DNA from 3 places in the Arthrobacter sp. Y3225209 genome. Region 2 is predicted to be linked to each of the others. Evidence: riboswitches for the same ligand, from Rfam matches in the RefSeq annotation. Region 2 holds a riboswitch; each other region holds the start of a gene.
What was found. Region 2 has a riboswitch for S-adenosylmethionine ahead of AC5RVB_RS07315 (bifunctional o-acetylhomoserine/o-acetylserine sulfhydrylase). Riboswitches for the same ligand answer to the same signal wherever they lie in the genome.
Positions count from the first base shown of each region.

Region 1: it holds a riboswitch for S-adenosylmethionine, as region 2 does, so the genes downstream of both, AC5RVB_RS02630 (cobalamin-independent methionine synthase II family protein) here and AC5RVB_RS07315 (bifunctional o-acetylhomoserine/o-acetylserine sulfhydrylase) in region 2, are expected to answer to the same signal.
Region 3: it holds a riboswitch for S-adenosylmethionine, as region 2 does, so the genes downstream of both, AC5RVB_RS14005 (hypothetical protein) here and AC5RVB_RS07315 (bifunctional o-acetylhomoserine/o-acetylserine sulfhydrylase) in region 2, are expected to answer to the same signal.

Region 1 is NZ_JBNHFW010000002.1:239,942-244,807, reverse strand. Features, by position in the region: gene AC5RVB_RS02635 (peptide MFS transporter) at 1-1,235, shown strand, start outside; SAM riboswitch class IV at 1,359-1,483, shown strand; gene AC5RVB_RS02630 (cobalamin-independent methionine synthase II family protein) at 1,500-2,705, shown strand; gene AC5RVB_RS02625 (hypothetical protein) at 2,757-2,969, shown strand; gene AC5RVB_RS02620 (hypothetical protein) at 3,052-3,411, opposite strand; gene pgm (phosphoglucomutase (alpha-D-glucose-1,6-bisphosphate-dependent)) at 3,533-4,866, shown strand, end outside.
Region 2 is NZ_JBNHFW010000009.1:91,527-96,392, reverse strand. Features, by position in the region: gene AC5RVB_RS07325 (hypothetical protein) at 1-576, opposite strand, end outside; gene AC5RVB_RS07320 (VOC family protein) at 747-1,397, opposite strand; SAM riboswitch class IV at 1,559-1,675, shown strand; gene AC5RVB_RS07315 (bifunctional o-acetylhomoserine/o-acetylserine sulfhydrylase) at 1,755-3,071, shown strand; gene metX (homoserine O-acetyltransferase MetX) at 3,081-4,205, shown strand; gene AC5RVB_RS07305 (SRPBCC family protein) at 4,313-4,735, shown strand; gene AC5RVB_RS07300 (hypothetical protein) at 4,772-4,866, shown strand, end outside.
Region 3 is NZ_JBNHFW010000028.1:37,369-42,234, forward strand. Features, by position in the region: gene AC5RVB_RS13985 (NAD(P)H-hydrate dehydratase) at 1-699, shown strand, start outside; gene AC5RVB_RS13990 (CPBP family intramembrane glutamic endopeptidase) at 786-1,547, shown strand; gene AC5RVB_RS13995 (hypothetical protein) at 1,648-1,818, shown strand; gene AC5RVB_RS14000 (VOC family protein) at 1,866-2,300, opposite strand; gene AC5RVB_RS14005 (hypothetical protein) at 2,381-2,815, opposite strand; SAM riboswitch class IV at 2,831-2,963, opposite strand; gene AC5RVB_RS14010 (hypothetical protein) at 3,227-3,520, opposite strand; gene AC5RVB_RS14015 (LLM class flavin-dependent oxidoreductase) at 3,566-4,585, opposite strand; gene AC5RVB_RS14020 (RBBP9/YdeN family alpha/beta hydrolase) at 4,677-4,866, shown strand, end outside.

The DNA of each region.
Region 1 (4,866 bases), on a different contig from region 2:
CCACCATTCTTGCTGCCTGGCTGGCGGACCGCGTCCTCGGGTCCGAGCGCGTGCTCTTCTACTCTGCCGCCGTCGTTATGCTCGGCCACATTGCCCTGGCCGTCCTGCCGGGCACACCCGGGCTGGCAGCGGGCCTGATCATGATTGCCCTCGGTTCCGGCGGCGTCAAAGCCAATGCCACCTCCCTGGTGGGCACCCTGTACGCAGAAAAGGATGAACGGCGTGACGCCGGGTTCTCCATCTTCTACATGGGCATCAACCTGGGCGCCCTGGTGGGCCCCCTCCTGACCGGCCTGGCCCAGGTGGAACTCGGCTTCCACTACGGCTTTGGCCTCGCCGCCATCGGCATGGCCATCGGCCTGGTCCAGTACGGCCTGACCCGCAAGTACCTGCCCGAGACCGCCCACGAAGTGGCCAATCCGCTGCCTCGGCAGCAGTACCTCAAGGTAGGGATCTACGCGGCGGCCGCCGTCGTCGTGATTGTCCTGGCCGTGGTGTTCGGCATCCTGAGCGCCGGCAACCTGGCCGTGGTGATGGCCGTTGTGGCCATCCTGGCCGCGGTTGCCTACTTCGTCATCATCCTGGGCAGCAAAAAGGTCAACAAGCTGGAACGGCGCCGGGTGTACTCCTTTATGCCGCTGTTTATCGCCAGCGCCGCCTTCTGGGCCCTGTTCCAGCAGCAGTTCACCGTGGTGGCGCTGTACGCCGACACGTCCCTGAACCGGACCATCTTCGGCTGGACCATGCCGCCGAGCTGGGTGCAGTCGATCAACCCGATCTTCATCATCATCTTCGCAGCCGTCTTCGCTGCGGTCTGGACCAAGCTGGGCGACCGGCAGCCGTCCTCGCCGCTGAAGTTCGCCCTGGGCCTTGCCGTCATGGGCCTGGCATTCCTCGCCTTCATCCCGTTCTCCGGCGGCGGCGCCAACAGCACCCCGCTGCTGGCACTGGTCGGCATCCTGCTGCTGTTCACCTTCGCGGAACTCTTCATCTCCCCGATCGGCCTGTCCGTGGCCACCAAACTGGCCCCGGAGGTCTTCCGGACCCAGATGGTTGCCCTGTTCTTCCTCTCGGTTTCCCTGGGCACCACCCTCGCGGGCTGGCTGGCACAGTTCTACAACCCCGAGACCGAGGTCAGCTACTTCCTGTTCAGCGGCGGAACCGCCATTGTCCTGGGCATCGCCCTGGCAGCGGCGACCCCGGCCATCAAGAAGCTGATGAGCGGCGTGCGCTAGCAAGCACTGCAGCACCAGCGCCTCCTCATGGACGGCGGCACCGGGACTTCCCGGAGCCGCCGTCCTTTTGCTTTTTGTCATGTGCTTGGTGCCGGCGGCACGGCATGGTTAGGATGGCACCAGCTTCAGGAGACACGGCCGCCAAGCTCCGACTTGGCCGTGCACCAACCCCATGCTTCACGGGTGGTTCGGATGACGAAGCGGCCCGCTCCGCCTTTACAGGCATCCGGTGCGGGCAAGAGCACGAAATCCCAGAGGATTCCCATGCGTAAAAGCACTGACCGTATTCTGACCACCCATGCCGGTTCCCTGCCGCGCACGCCGGAGCTGCTGGCCGCCAATGCCGCCCGGGAAGCGAATCCCGCGGATACCGGGGGCTACGCGGAACTCCTGCAGGCCGCCGTGGCGGATCTGGTGCGCCGCCAGCAGCAGGCAGGCATCGACATCCCCAACGACGGCGAGTACGGGCATGCCATGTCCTCGGCCGTGGATTACGGCGCCTGGTGGTCCTATTCCTTCGCCAGGCTCAGCGGTCTCAGCGTGGCCGAGACGGGCATCTGGGAGATGGAACCCGTCCGCTCCTCGCCGGGCAACGTTGTCCTGACAAGCTTCGGGGACCGCCGCGACCGGCAGCGCTTCGCTGCGGCCTACACCGACCCGTCATCGGGGATCACCACCGGGGCGCAGAAGATCTTCCCGAAGGTCACGGGTCCGGTGAAGTACACCGGGCACGACGCCGTGGCAGGGGACATCGCGAATCTGAAGGCCGGCCTGGCCGCGGCAGGTCTGACGGAAGGATTCCTGGCCTCCCTCTCCCCCGGTTCCTGTTCCCGGATTGCCAACGAGTACTACGCCACGGAGGAGGAGTTCATCTACGCGTGTGCGGATGCCATGCGGGAAGAGTACAAGGCGATTATCGACGCCGGGCTGATTGTCCAGATTGATGATCCGTCCATTGCGGAGAACTGGGACCAGATCAACCCGGAGCCCTCCGTCCAGGACTACCTGCGCTTCACCCAGATCCGGGTGGAGGCGCTGAACTATGCGCTGCGGGGCCTGCCGGAGGACCGGATCCGCTTCCACCTGTGCTGGGGTTCCTGGCACGGACCGCACACCACGGACATTGAGTTCCGGCACCTGGTGGACACGCTGCTGACGATCAATGCCGGGGGTTACAGCTTCGAGGCGGGCAATGTGCGGCACGAACATGAATGGCGGGTCTGGGAAGACACCAAGCTGCCGGCGGGCAAGGTGATCATCCCCGGCGTCGTTTCCCACGCCACCAACGTGGTGGAACACCCGGAGCTGGTGGCGGACCGGATTGAGCGCTTTGCGCGGCTGGTGGGCCGGGAGAACGTTATTGCTTCCACGGACTGCGGCCTGGGCGGGCGGGTTCATCCGCAGATTGCCCAGGCCAAGCTTGAGGCGCTCGGGGAAGGTGCACGGCTGGCCAGCAGCCGTCTCTGGTAACTAAAGTAGCAATTGTAAGGTTGCTGATAGTCGAAGTCAGAGGAGGGCATCATGGCTGATACGAACGCGAAGGATCCCGGACCCGAGCCGACCAATCCAATCGAGAACGCCGCCGACAACCTCATGCAGAACCTGGGCGAAGAGGTGCCGGACGGCAGCGGCAGCCAGGACCGGTCCGATCCGCGCACCGAGGTCCATTCGAACCTGGCCCAGGGCCTGAACGCCGATAACGCGAATTTCACGGCGAAACACAAGGACCGCTAGCACCGGTTCGTCCGACTGCGGTACGCGGGGCAGCGCTCCGCGTACCGCAGTCCGTTGCTTAAAGCCTGTCCAAATGCGCGCCCTAGCTGTCCAGACCGGCGCTGGTCAGGGTCAGCATTCCGGCGGCAGCGGACAGGAGACCCAGCGCGCAGACGGTATTGAACACCGTCCAGCCCTCCTGCCGCCGACCGCGGGCAACCAGGACGGCGGCGGCGGCCCATCCTGCCGCAAAACCCAGGACGGGCAGGACGCCGCCGGCAATCCCGGCGGTGTCCGAGGCCCAGCCCGGCAGGGCAAATGCGTTCCGCTGGGTCCAGCAGAACCAGAACACCGGCATTGCACAGACGTACGCCGCGTTGAGGAAAACTGCGCCCGCGACGGTGCCGCGGCGCACGGCACGGGCGCGGACGCGTCCGGGGGCTGCACTGCCCTGCATGCTCATGCCTGTCCGCCTTCCCCACCGGTCCCGCCGCTGTGTGGATAAGAGCATACGGCGGCGGCGGGCGATACACGCGTAGCAGCCCGTCTGCCGCCCCCGGTGTTTCTTTGGCATGCTTAGGGGTATGTCTAATCGTGCAGGCAACCGTGCCGAACCTTCCGACCTTGTAGACCTCACCGCGCTGTTGGACGCCTATTACGACGTCGCGCCGGACCCATCGAACATCGCCCAGCGGGTGGCGTTTGGTACCTCCGGCCACCGGGGTTCCTCCCTGAACGGTGCTTTTAATGAACGGCACATTGCTGCCATCACGCAGGCGATTGTGGAGTACCGCACCTCGGCAGGCATCACCGGGCCGCTGTTTATGGGCAAGGACACCCATGCCCTCTCCGAGCCGGCACAGAACACCGCCCTGGAAGTCCTCGCCGCCAACGGCGTGAACGTGCTTATTGATGCACGGAACGGCTTCACTCCCACCCCGGCCGTCAGCCACGCCATCCTGAAGTACAACGCTTCGCGGACCGACCAGGCGGACGGCATTGTGGTCACGCCGTCCCACAATCCGCCTGCAGACGGCGGTTTCAAGTACAACCCGCCCACGGGCGGTCCTGCCGGATCGGACATCACCAACTGGGTGGCGGACCGTGCCAACCAGCTGCTTGAGGCCGGTCTGGAGGGCGTGAAGCGCATTCCGCTGGGCGAGGCCCGTCTGGCCGACTCCGTAGGGACCTACGACTTCCTGCAGAACTACGTCCAGGACCTCCCCTCGGTGCTGAACCTGGATGCCATCCGCAGTGCCGGGCTGCATATCGGTGCCGACCCCCTGGGCGGTGCGTCAGTGGATTACTGGGGCGCCATTGCCGAAGCGCACCAGCTGAACCTGAGCGTGGTTAATCCCAATGTGGATCCGCAGTGGGCGTTTATGACCCTGGACTGGGACGAGAAGATCCGCATGGACTGCTCCTCCCCCTACGCCATGGCGTCCCTGATTGCCCGTGCGGACCAGTACGACATTGCCACCGGCAACGACGCCGACGCCGACAGGCACGGGATTGTGACCCCCGACGGCGGGCTGATGAACCCCAACCACTACCTCGCCACGGCCATTGATTACCTGTACCGCAACCGCTCCGGCTGGAGCAGCGATGCCATGGTGGGTAAAACCCTGGTGTCCTCCTCCATGATCGACCGCGTCACGGCTGACCTGGGCCGGGTCCTGATGGAGGTACCGGTGGGCTTCAAGTGGTTTGTGCCCGGCCTGCTCTCCGGTGAGACGGCCTTCGGCGGCGAGGAATCCGCCGGCGCGTCCTTCCTCCGCCTGGACGGCAGCCCCTGGAGCACGGACAAGGACGGCATCCTTTTGGCCCTGCTGGCCTCGGAAATGACGGCCGTCACCGGCAAGACCCCGTCCCAGCGCTACCGCGAGCTGACGAGCAGGTTCGGGGATCCGGAGTACGC
Region 2 (4,866 bases):
GTCGGCAAAGTCGATTACGCGCCGGGCCCTCGTCTGTTTGGCCATGTCGGGCAGATTCCGAGCCAGTTTTTCCAGCTCGTCTTTGTTCGTGGCTGGGCGGCCGTGCACCAGGTCCGGGCGCAGGACACTGTCCATAGCCGGAACCGAGTGCTCGAAAGCCAGATACGCGGCCATGTCCAGAGCGGTCTGTGCACGGGAGGTCAGCGACATTCCCTCAACAACATCGAGCGGTTCCAGCAGCTTGCGTTCCGTCCAGTGGAGACCGCCCCGGCGCCGGCCGTGGGAGGACGGGGAAGCCAGCAGTAGTACCTCAGGTGGTGAATCGATCACCGGTAGCCCCCAAATGACGGCGGCGGACTGCTGGACGAGGACGCGTTGCCCGGGCACTTGTTGTGATGCCGCCTGGATACGTACCCGCTCTTTTTCCCAGGCACGGAGCTGTCGCCATACCTCGACGTCGATATAGATCCCGGCACGAAGCCGCACCAGTTGCCCCGCCCGGCACTGCAGGGCAAGGGAACGGCGGCCTGAGCCGAAGGAATCGGCGTCAGCCGCGAAGATGAGCTCGGGATTCACGCCTTCAGGGTGGAAGGGCGGTGGCGTAGATGCGAGCGAACCAGGCTCAAATGTGGAAAACCTGCGGCTCGGAGAGAGAATCTACCGGTTTGGGAAATTCCTGCCACTTTGCAGCGGAGGGAATTCTCAGACCGGCAGGAAAACCCCAAACCGGCAGCAAAACCCCGGAGCTAGATCTCCACCCGGCCGTTGGCGGTGTCGAAGGTGACCGACATGATGCCGGGCGTGCCGGCCGGAGCGATCCAGGTGACGGCAACGCCCTCCAGCGGTGCCTCCACCGGGTGGCCCAGCCAGTCAGTGACCCGGGCAGCCGACCCGGCGATGGTCAGCGAATTCAGTTTCACCGAACCGGGCATCCCGGGAAGGGCATTGGAGGGGTGCAGTGCCTCGGTGCCGTCATCCCATCGCAGCAGGTAGGGCACCTGGGGATCCGCGATCAGGCCGTTGATGCCGATCTGGCGCCAGGTGAGTTCCTGGCCATCAGGGAATTTTCGGTTGCCCGGCACTGACGGGCGGCCCAGGCGTTCTTCGAAGGGCGAGAGGTCATCAACTGCGACGCACCACCCCATCCAGCCGCCTCCGCATTCGGAGCGCTGGCGGACGGCCTGCCCGAAGGGCGCCTTGTCCGAGGCAGGGTGGTTGAGCACCTCGACAACTTCCACATATTGGTTGTTGGCCAGGGGCAGGATCATATTGCGGGTACCGAATCGGGGGTGGACGCCACCCTTTACGAAGTCGGCTCCGAGAGCAGCAGCAATCCTCTCGGTGGTGGCCAAAAGACCGTCGGATTCACAGGCATAAGAAACATGGTCCAAGCGCATGCGGCTCATTGTGGCACGTTGTGATGCCCGTCTCGACTAAGGGAAGCCTAAGAAGAAATCCAGTTGCCTCAGGACACGAAATCTATACACGGGGCCGGTTATTTTTTCACGAAAAGTCATGAAGGTTGCGCATCCTCAGCGGATCAGTTTTTATGGGTGCAGGTCATGAGTGCCAGCAGATAGCCCCGGCTTGCTGGCCGGCAACCCTCCAACCGCGGTGGGGTGCCCCGGGTGAAGACCTGGCCGCACGCCAAAAGGGCGTCCGGCAAGCGCGGGTCCCACAAACCCCACCGGACATCCGGCGTACCCGGATGTTCCCGCGAAGGTAGTGTGCGGCCCCTGGCATGAGGGAGCATCATGAGTGCAGATTGGTCTTTTGAAACCCGTCAGATCCACGTAGGACAGGAGCCCGACGCCGTCACCGGCGCCCGCGCCCTGCCCATCTACCAGACATCGTCCTTCGTCTTTCCCAGCGCCGAGGCAGCCGCAAACCGGTTTGCCCTGGCCGATCTTGAACCCATCTACACCCGGATCGGAAACCCCACCCAGGAAGCGGTAGAGAACCGGATCGCGTCCCTGGAAGGCGGGGTCGGCGCACTGCTGCTGGCCTCGGGACAGGCCGCGGAAACCTTCGCCCTGCTGAACGTGGCCCAGGCCGGTGACCACATTGTGGCCAGCCCCAGCCTGTACGGCGGCACGTACAACCTGTTAAAGCACACGCTGAAGAAGTTCGGCATCGAGACCACCTTTGTGCAGGACCCGGATGACCTGGAGCAGTGGCGCACCGCGGTGCAGCCCAACACCAAGGCGTTCTTCGGCGAGGTGGTGTCCAACCCGCGCCAGGACGTACTGGACCTTGAAGGCATCAGCGCCGTGGCACACCAGGCCGGAGTGCCGCTGATCGTGGACAACACGCTCGCCACGCCGTACCTCATCCGCCCCATTGAATGGGGTGCGGACATTGTGGTGCACTCGGCCACCAAGTACCTCGGCGGGCACGGCACCTCCATCGCCGGCGTCATCGTGGATTCGGGGAACTTCGACTTCGCGGCGGACCCGGAGAAGTTCCCCGGCTTCAACACACCGGATGAGAGCTACAACGGGCTGGTCTACGCCCGGGACCTGGGGGTCGGGAGCCCGCTTGGCGCCAACCTGGCCTTCATCCTCAAGGCACGTGTGCAGCTGCTGCGCGATCTCGGCTCGGCGGTCTCACCGTTCAACGCGTTCCTTATTGCCCAGGGCCTGGAAACCCTCAGCCTGCGGGTGGAGCGGCACGTGGCCAACGCCGTCGAGGTTGCCAACTGGCTGGAGGCGCACGACGACGTCCTGTCCGTTGCGTACGCGGGCCTGGAGTCGAGCCCGTGGTTCGAACGCGGACGCAAGTACGGCCCGCGCGGAACGGGGGCCATTGTGTCCTTCGAGATTGCCGGGGGAGTGGAAGCAGGCAAGCGGTTCGTGGATGGTTTGGAACTGCACTCCCATGTGGCCAACGTGGGTGACGTGCGCTCGCTGGTCATCCATCCGGCCTCCACCACGCACAGCCAGCTGGGAGCCGAGGCGCAGCTCGCCGCCGGAGTCAGCCCCGGGCTCGTGCGGCTCTCCGTGGGCATCGAGCACATTGACGACATCCTCGCGGATCTCGAGGCCGGCTTCCGGGCCGCCAAGGGCGCGTAACGGGGCACCGTGACTATTCGGCATTCTGCACCGCAGCACCCCGCCACCGCCGTGGACGGGGTGCTGCGGTTCGCCTCGATCGGCGGACTTGAACTGGAAACCGGCGGATACCTGCCCGACGTCGTCCTCGGGTATGAGACGTGGGGCCAGCTGAACGCGGACGCGAGCAACGCCGTGTTTGTGGCCCACGCCCTCACCGGAAGCACCCATGTGGCCCGCGGGCACACGGATGAGCCCGGCTGGTGGGATGAGCTGGTGGGGCCGGGCCGGCCCGTGGACACCAATCGGTTCTACGTGGTCGCGGCGAATATGATCGGCGGCTGCTACGGTTCCACCGGCCCGTCCTCGCTGGACCCGCAGGGCCTGCCGTGGGGCTCACGGTTCCCGCTGGTTACCATCCGCGACGCCGTGCGGGCCGAGGCACGGCTGGCGGACCGCCTTGGCATAGCCCGTTGGCATGCCGTGCTGGGCGGCTCCCTGGGCGGGGCGCGGGCGCTGGAATGGGCGGCCACGGAACCGGACCGGGTGCAGCGCTGTGCCGTGATCGCGGCAACCCCGGCCAGCACCGCCGAACAGATCGCCTTTGCGCAGGCGCAGATTGCCGCCATCCGGCTGGACCCGGACTTCAGCGGCGGCGATTACTACAACGGGAACCCGCCCCTGGCAGGCCTCGGCCTGGCCCGGCGGATCGCCCACATTACCTACCGGTCCGAACCGGAGCTCGAATACCGGTTCGGGCGCAGCCCGCAGGAGGACGAGAACCCCTTCGGCGCCGTTTTGCCCGCTGAACGGGGCCGATACGCCGTCGAAAGCTACCTCGACCACCAGGCCGGCAAGCTGGCCGGCCGTTTCGACGCCAACACCTACCTGGTCCTGACCGAAGCGTTGATGGGGCACGACGTCGCCCGCGGGCGCGGCTCGCTGCGCCAGGCCCTGGCGCGGACGACGGCGGAATTCTTTGTGGCTGCCGTGGAATCAGACCGCCTCTACTTTCCGCAGCAATCGGCCGACCTCGCTGCGGCACTGCCGCGCGGCACACAGGTGCATTTGATCCGCGCCCCGATAGGGCACGACGGTTTCCTCACCAACGTGCGGGAGATCGCCGGCCCGCTGCAGGCAGCCTTCTTCGCCTAGCGGAACGGTGGAACGCCCGGCACCGCCGGAGGCAATCCCTGCCGCGGACGCACGGTACCGGAATTCCTCCCTTGCCAACGGGTCCTGTCCCGGCGAAAACTCTTCCCATGACAGACCGCATCCACCTTTCCGGACGTGCCCGGTGCTCACCGCAGGTGCTCTGGCACACGCTGGTGGACAACCGCGCCGCCTGGTGGCCGGACATGGACTTCGCACCCCACCCCGGCGCCCCGCTGCAGGAGCGCTGGATGGAGGACGGAGTGGAACACATTTCACGCGGAACGGTCCTGGCCGTAGCCCCGGAGAAACTGCTCTCCTTCCGGTGGACGGCCCCGGACTGGGAGGCCCACACCGTGGTGAGTTTTGAACTGATCCCGGCCGACGACGGCGGGGGCAGCGGGGGCGCGACGGATGTCGCCGTCACCGAAAGCGGGTTCTCCGGGCTGAAATCCGGCCCGGAACTTTCCGAGGCGCACCGCGAAGGCTGGGCGTTTCACCTGGCCAACCTGATTGAGCAGGCGGAGAAGTAGACGTGAATCAGGCGCGGGCAGGTTAGCCTTGGCGCCATGAGTGAAACAGCGGATGCCTCCAACCGCCGTCCGGACCGGGCAGCGCGGATCCTCAGGGCATCCGCGCTTCCGCTGGTGGCCGGTGTGCTGGT
Region 3 (4,866 bases), on a different contig from region 2:
ATGGGACTGGCCGAGTCCGTTGCCGTGAGTGTCGCCGTCGCCGTTCCTGAAGCCGGCGTCGCGGGACTCGCTGAGTCCGGCGGCTACATCGACGGCGGTGCTGCCGGTGCGGTCCTTGCAGCAGATCTGGACTCGGCCGCTGCCGTGGTGATTGGGCCGGGCCTGGCGGACGCTGAACAGACAGCGGCGCTGCTGGTGTCCGTGGTTCCCCTGTTGGGGGAAAAGACCCAGGTGGTGCTCGATGCCTACGCGCTCGGGGTCCTGCCCGGACAGCCGGAGGTGGCCAAGGTGCTGGTTGGCCGGCTGGTGCTGACGCCGAACCGGACCGAGATCCTGCACCTGCTGGGGGAGGAGGACACTGAAGAAGAGTCTTTGGACATGGCGAACGCCTCGTTGAAGGTGGCGAGGAAATACTCGGCAGTGGTGACGGCCCAGAACCTCATCACGGCACCGGACGGTTCCAGCTGGGAAGTACCCGCTGGCAATCCCGGTTTGGGGACCTCCGGTTCGGGGGATGTCCTGGCTGGCGCGGTAGGCGGTTTCCTGGCCCGCGGGGCGACGCCGGAACAGGCGGCATGCTGGGGCACCTACCTGCACGCCGTGGCGGGGGACCGGCTCTCGGCGTCCCGCGGGCCGTTGAGTTTCCTGGCCCGGGAACTGCTTGAGGCACTGCCTCCGGTGATCGCGGAGCTGAACTAGGCAGCGGGTGCGTTTTTGAAGGCCGCCGTGCGCGCTGAACCAAGAACGGGCTGCACGGGGGCGGCACGGCCTCTTATCCTGAGGTGATGACAGCTAACGAATACCGGACCGGCCCGTCGGGGCGGGCAGCGGCACAAATCCCGTGGCTTTCCTACCGGTTCACCCGCAGCGACGGCGTCGCGGCGGGCTTTTACGTCCTGTTCCTGCTGTTGCTGAGTTTTGTGCCCATCAACATTCCCGGGCTCTCGGTGCTGATTCCGGACCCGGTGGTGGCGGCCTACGTCATCAATCTGGGTTTCTATGCGGTGGCTGGAATTCTGGCCCTTATTGCCGCCCGGCGGTATGTTGCCCGCGAGACCCGGGTCCTTGCCACCCGGCCGGTGCTGACCGCTGCCCTGATCCCGATTGGCGTGATCCTCACGATCATCGCTTCCATGGTGGGCGTGATCATCGCCGGCCAGGCCGAAACCGCCGTGAACCAGGAGGCTGTGCAGGGGCTGGTTACCGAAATGTCTCCCTGGCTGGTGGTGCCGCTGGTCGTCATCCTGGCGCCCTTCGTGGAGGAGTACATTTTCCGGCACCTGCTCATCGGCAAACTCAGCCGCTACTGGAACATCTGGGCGTGCAGCATCCTGTCGGTCCTACTCTTCGCCTCCATCCACATTGTGGGTAAGGAATCCCTGTCACTGCCGGTCCTGATGCCTTATCTGGCCACTGGTGCCGTCCTGGTCGGGTTGTACGTATGGGCAGGAAACAACTTCATGCTGTCCTACGGCGTGCATGCTGCGAAGAACCTGCTCAGCGTGGTGCTGATCTACGCCATTCCGCCGGAACTGCTGCAGCAGTAATCTCGACGCGGGAAATGCGGCCCCGCAGGAAGCCATGCCCTAGCATCGGTGGCAGGACCGGACCCGTCCCGGGGCCGGCACACAGAATCGGGGGATCGGCGTGTCAGTAGGCTCAGGAATCGGCGCAGTGTTCGTAATTTTGTATTTCCTGTTGGTGGTTGCAGTGGCCGTCCTTGTGGTCTGGGCCCTGGTACTCGTGATCATTTTCCTCCGGTTGCGGATTGCCCAGCTGCGCGGAGAGTTGCGCGGAGACACCGGAACGGTTAACTGACGCGGCCGGGGGCCCGCGGCCTGCGCCGCCGGTCCCCGGCAACCCCGTCAGCTGATGCAGAACTCGTTGCCCTCGGGATCCGCCATGACGTACCAGGAGTGCGGTCCCTGGCTTGCTTCGGTCAGGAAGGACGCGCCGCGTTCCTCCAAGGCGGCCCGGGCCGCGTCCTTATCCTGACCCTGAAGCCGGACATCCAGGTGAATGCGGTCCTTGACGGTTTTGGGCTCGGGAACCGGCTGAAACAGGACGCGCAACCGGTCCTTCCGGCCCACCTCGTCGGCAGGACAGATGGCGGCGCCGTCCCGCCAGACCCGGACACCGTTGTGCTCGATAACGTCCTCCGGGTTCGCCAAGCCCTGGTCCAGCATGGACGAAATGAAGTCCTGGTCCACGGGCTCCAGCGTCCAGCCCAGGGTCTCGGCCCACCAATCCGCCTGTTGGTGGGCATCGGTGCAGTCAACGCAGATCTGTATATTCGTCATGGCATTGAGGCTAGAACCCGAACAGCACGGCCGTCATCGGTATCCGGACAGATACAGTCCGCATATTAACCGGCCGGGAATCACGCCTGGCCGTCAATCCGCTCGGTTTCGGGAGCCCGGACCGGAGACCCGATGCAGGGCAGCACCCGCTCCGGCCGGGCCAAGTAGAAAAAAGAGCTCCGGGCATCCGAGCCGAAACCGCCGGGCACCATCAGTGTGGAGTATCGCTGGCACCACTGTGGTGTGTCGACGGCGGCGTCCAGGGCGGCGGCCACGGCGCCCACGTTGTGGAACCACATCAGCTGCTGCGTTCCGTCGATGACGAGGTGGATGAGGTCAAGCTCCGGGTCGGCTGCGACCTCGACGTCGGACCACTGATCCCACGCCTCGAGCCGGCGGCGGTGGATCCAATGGACGTTGTGGCCGGGCGCAAAACCGGAGCAGCTGCTGCTGATGGAAGAGTTGTTGAAGCCGGAGTTGTTGGAAGCGGAGTTGCTGACACTGGACGTGCTCACAGTGGGTTCCTTTTCAGGTTGTCCTTGCCTGCACCGGTTGGAGCAGGCCGCTTCGTCATCCGAACCACCCGCCGAACAGTGGGGTTGGTGTGGGGCCAGTCGGAGCTTTTATGCCCGGCGAACCGGGCGGAGGCCACATCTCGTGAAGCTAGAAACTACTGTAACCGAGGGCACCGACATTTCGACAGACACGCGTTATCAGGGTCTGGTGTGGTCGTGCGGCGTCGGGCGGCGGTGCGCCGGGCGGACCGGGACAGCGGCAACGAAAACTCCCGCTCGCAGAGCTCGCGAGAGTTATTAAAGCCGCCTTACCCGGCCCGTCCGGCACACGGCATCGCGTCTGGGCGATGGCACCCTGACTTGCCTGTCAGGCACTAGCCTCAATCACCAATTCGGCTGGCAGTCTTGAGCCTACGGGTCGTGGAAGTACCCCGTCGCGGGGTCAATGGACGAGAGGAAATCGCGAATAGCGGCCACGTGCTGTTCATGCGTGGGCGGTTCACGCCTGCCGAGGGCGTTGAATCCATAACCATTGTTGGGTCCCGAGACCCAGTCATAGAGAATCGTTCCATCCTCGTCACGCCTGCGCACTGCAAACGTCTCGCCGTCGACGGTGATTGTCCCAAGGCCCGTATAGGTACGCGTGTCCGGCGGTGCAGGGGCAAACACCCACCCCTCATCTGCGGGGTGGCGATCGCTCTCCATACGTTTGATCCTACCGAGCGGGGAGCGGTTCCTCACACCGCCCCGTTACCGCCAGCCGGCGTCCGGTGCCACCAGTTTGACGATGCTTTCGAGCAGGTGCGCGTTGTAGTCCACGCCGAGCTGGTTGGGCACGGTGATGAGCACGGTGTCTGCGGCCTGCACGGCAGCGTCAGCGGCCAGTTCGGCAGCGATCACGTCGGGTTCGCCGATGTAGCTCTTGCCGAACCGGGCGAGGCCCCCGTCGAGGTGGCCCACCTGGTCACGTCCCTCGGCCTGCGCGCGGAGACCGAAGTAATGCCGGTCCTCCCCGGTCACCAGAGGGATGACGCTGCGGCTCACGGAGACCCGCGGCGTGCCCTGGTGGCCGGCGTCGGCCCAGGCCTTGCGGTAGACCTCGATCTGCTCGGCCTGCAGCTGGTCGAACGGAACTCCGGTGTCTTCGGTCAGCAGGGTGGAACTCATCAGGTTCATGCCCTGCTCGCCGGTCCACTTGGCCGTGGCGCGGGTCCCCGAACCCCACCAGATGCGCTCAGGCAGACCGGGAGAAAGAGGATCGATGGCCATGGGGGCGGTTGTCCCGGTCATTGCCGGATCGGACTGGGCCACCCCGGCACCGGCAATGGCGGCACGGAACACCTCGGTGTGCTGGCGAGCCATGTCCGCGTCGGTGGAGTCCGGCCCCGGCACGTAACCGAAGGACTCATAGCCCCGCAGGGCAGGCTCGGGGGATCCCCGGCTGATGCCCAACTGCAGCCGTCCGCCGCTGATCAGGTCCGCCACGGCGGCATCTTCCGCCATCGAAAGCGGATTCATGTAGCGCATGTCGATCACGCCGGTGCCCAGTTCGATTTTGCTGGTCCGGGACGCCATGGCGGCAAGCGTGGGGAACGGGGCGGAGAACTGCGGCGCGAAGTGATGTACCCGCATGTACGCGCCGTCGACGCCGATTTCCTCCGCGGCTACCGCCAGCTCGATCTGCTGCAATACTGCGTCCCGGGCACTGGGCGTCCGGGACCCCAGTGCGTTCCGGTAGTGTCCGAAGGACAGGAACCCTATTCGTTTCATATCAGCCACAGCGCCGGAGCACTCTGCGGTATTCCCGGCCGTCCAGACCCGCGGCCGGGCGCCGCGAAACCACCGTAAGGAAACAGGCACAGTGCACATCACCATGGTCCCGGGTTACAACGGCTCACCACCCGACCAGTGGCAGAGCCGCTGGGAAGCGGAGCTGCCCAACGTCAGCCGTTTCGCGCCGTCGTCGTGGGATGAACCGGAGCTGGAGGACTGGATGGCGGCGCTGGACCGGGCCGCCGGAGAGCAGCACGGGGAGACCGTGCTCGTGGCGC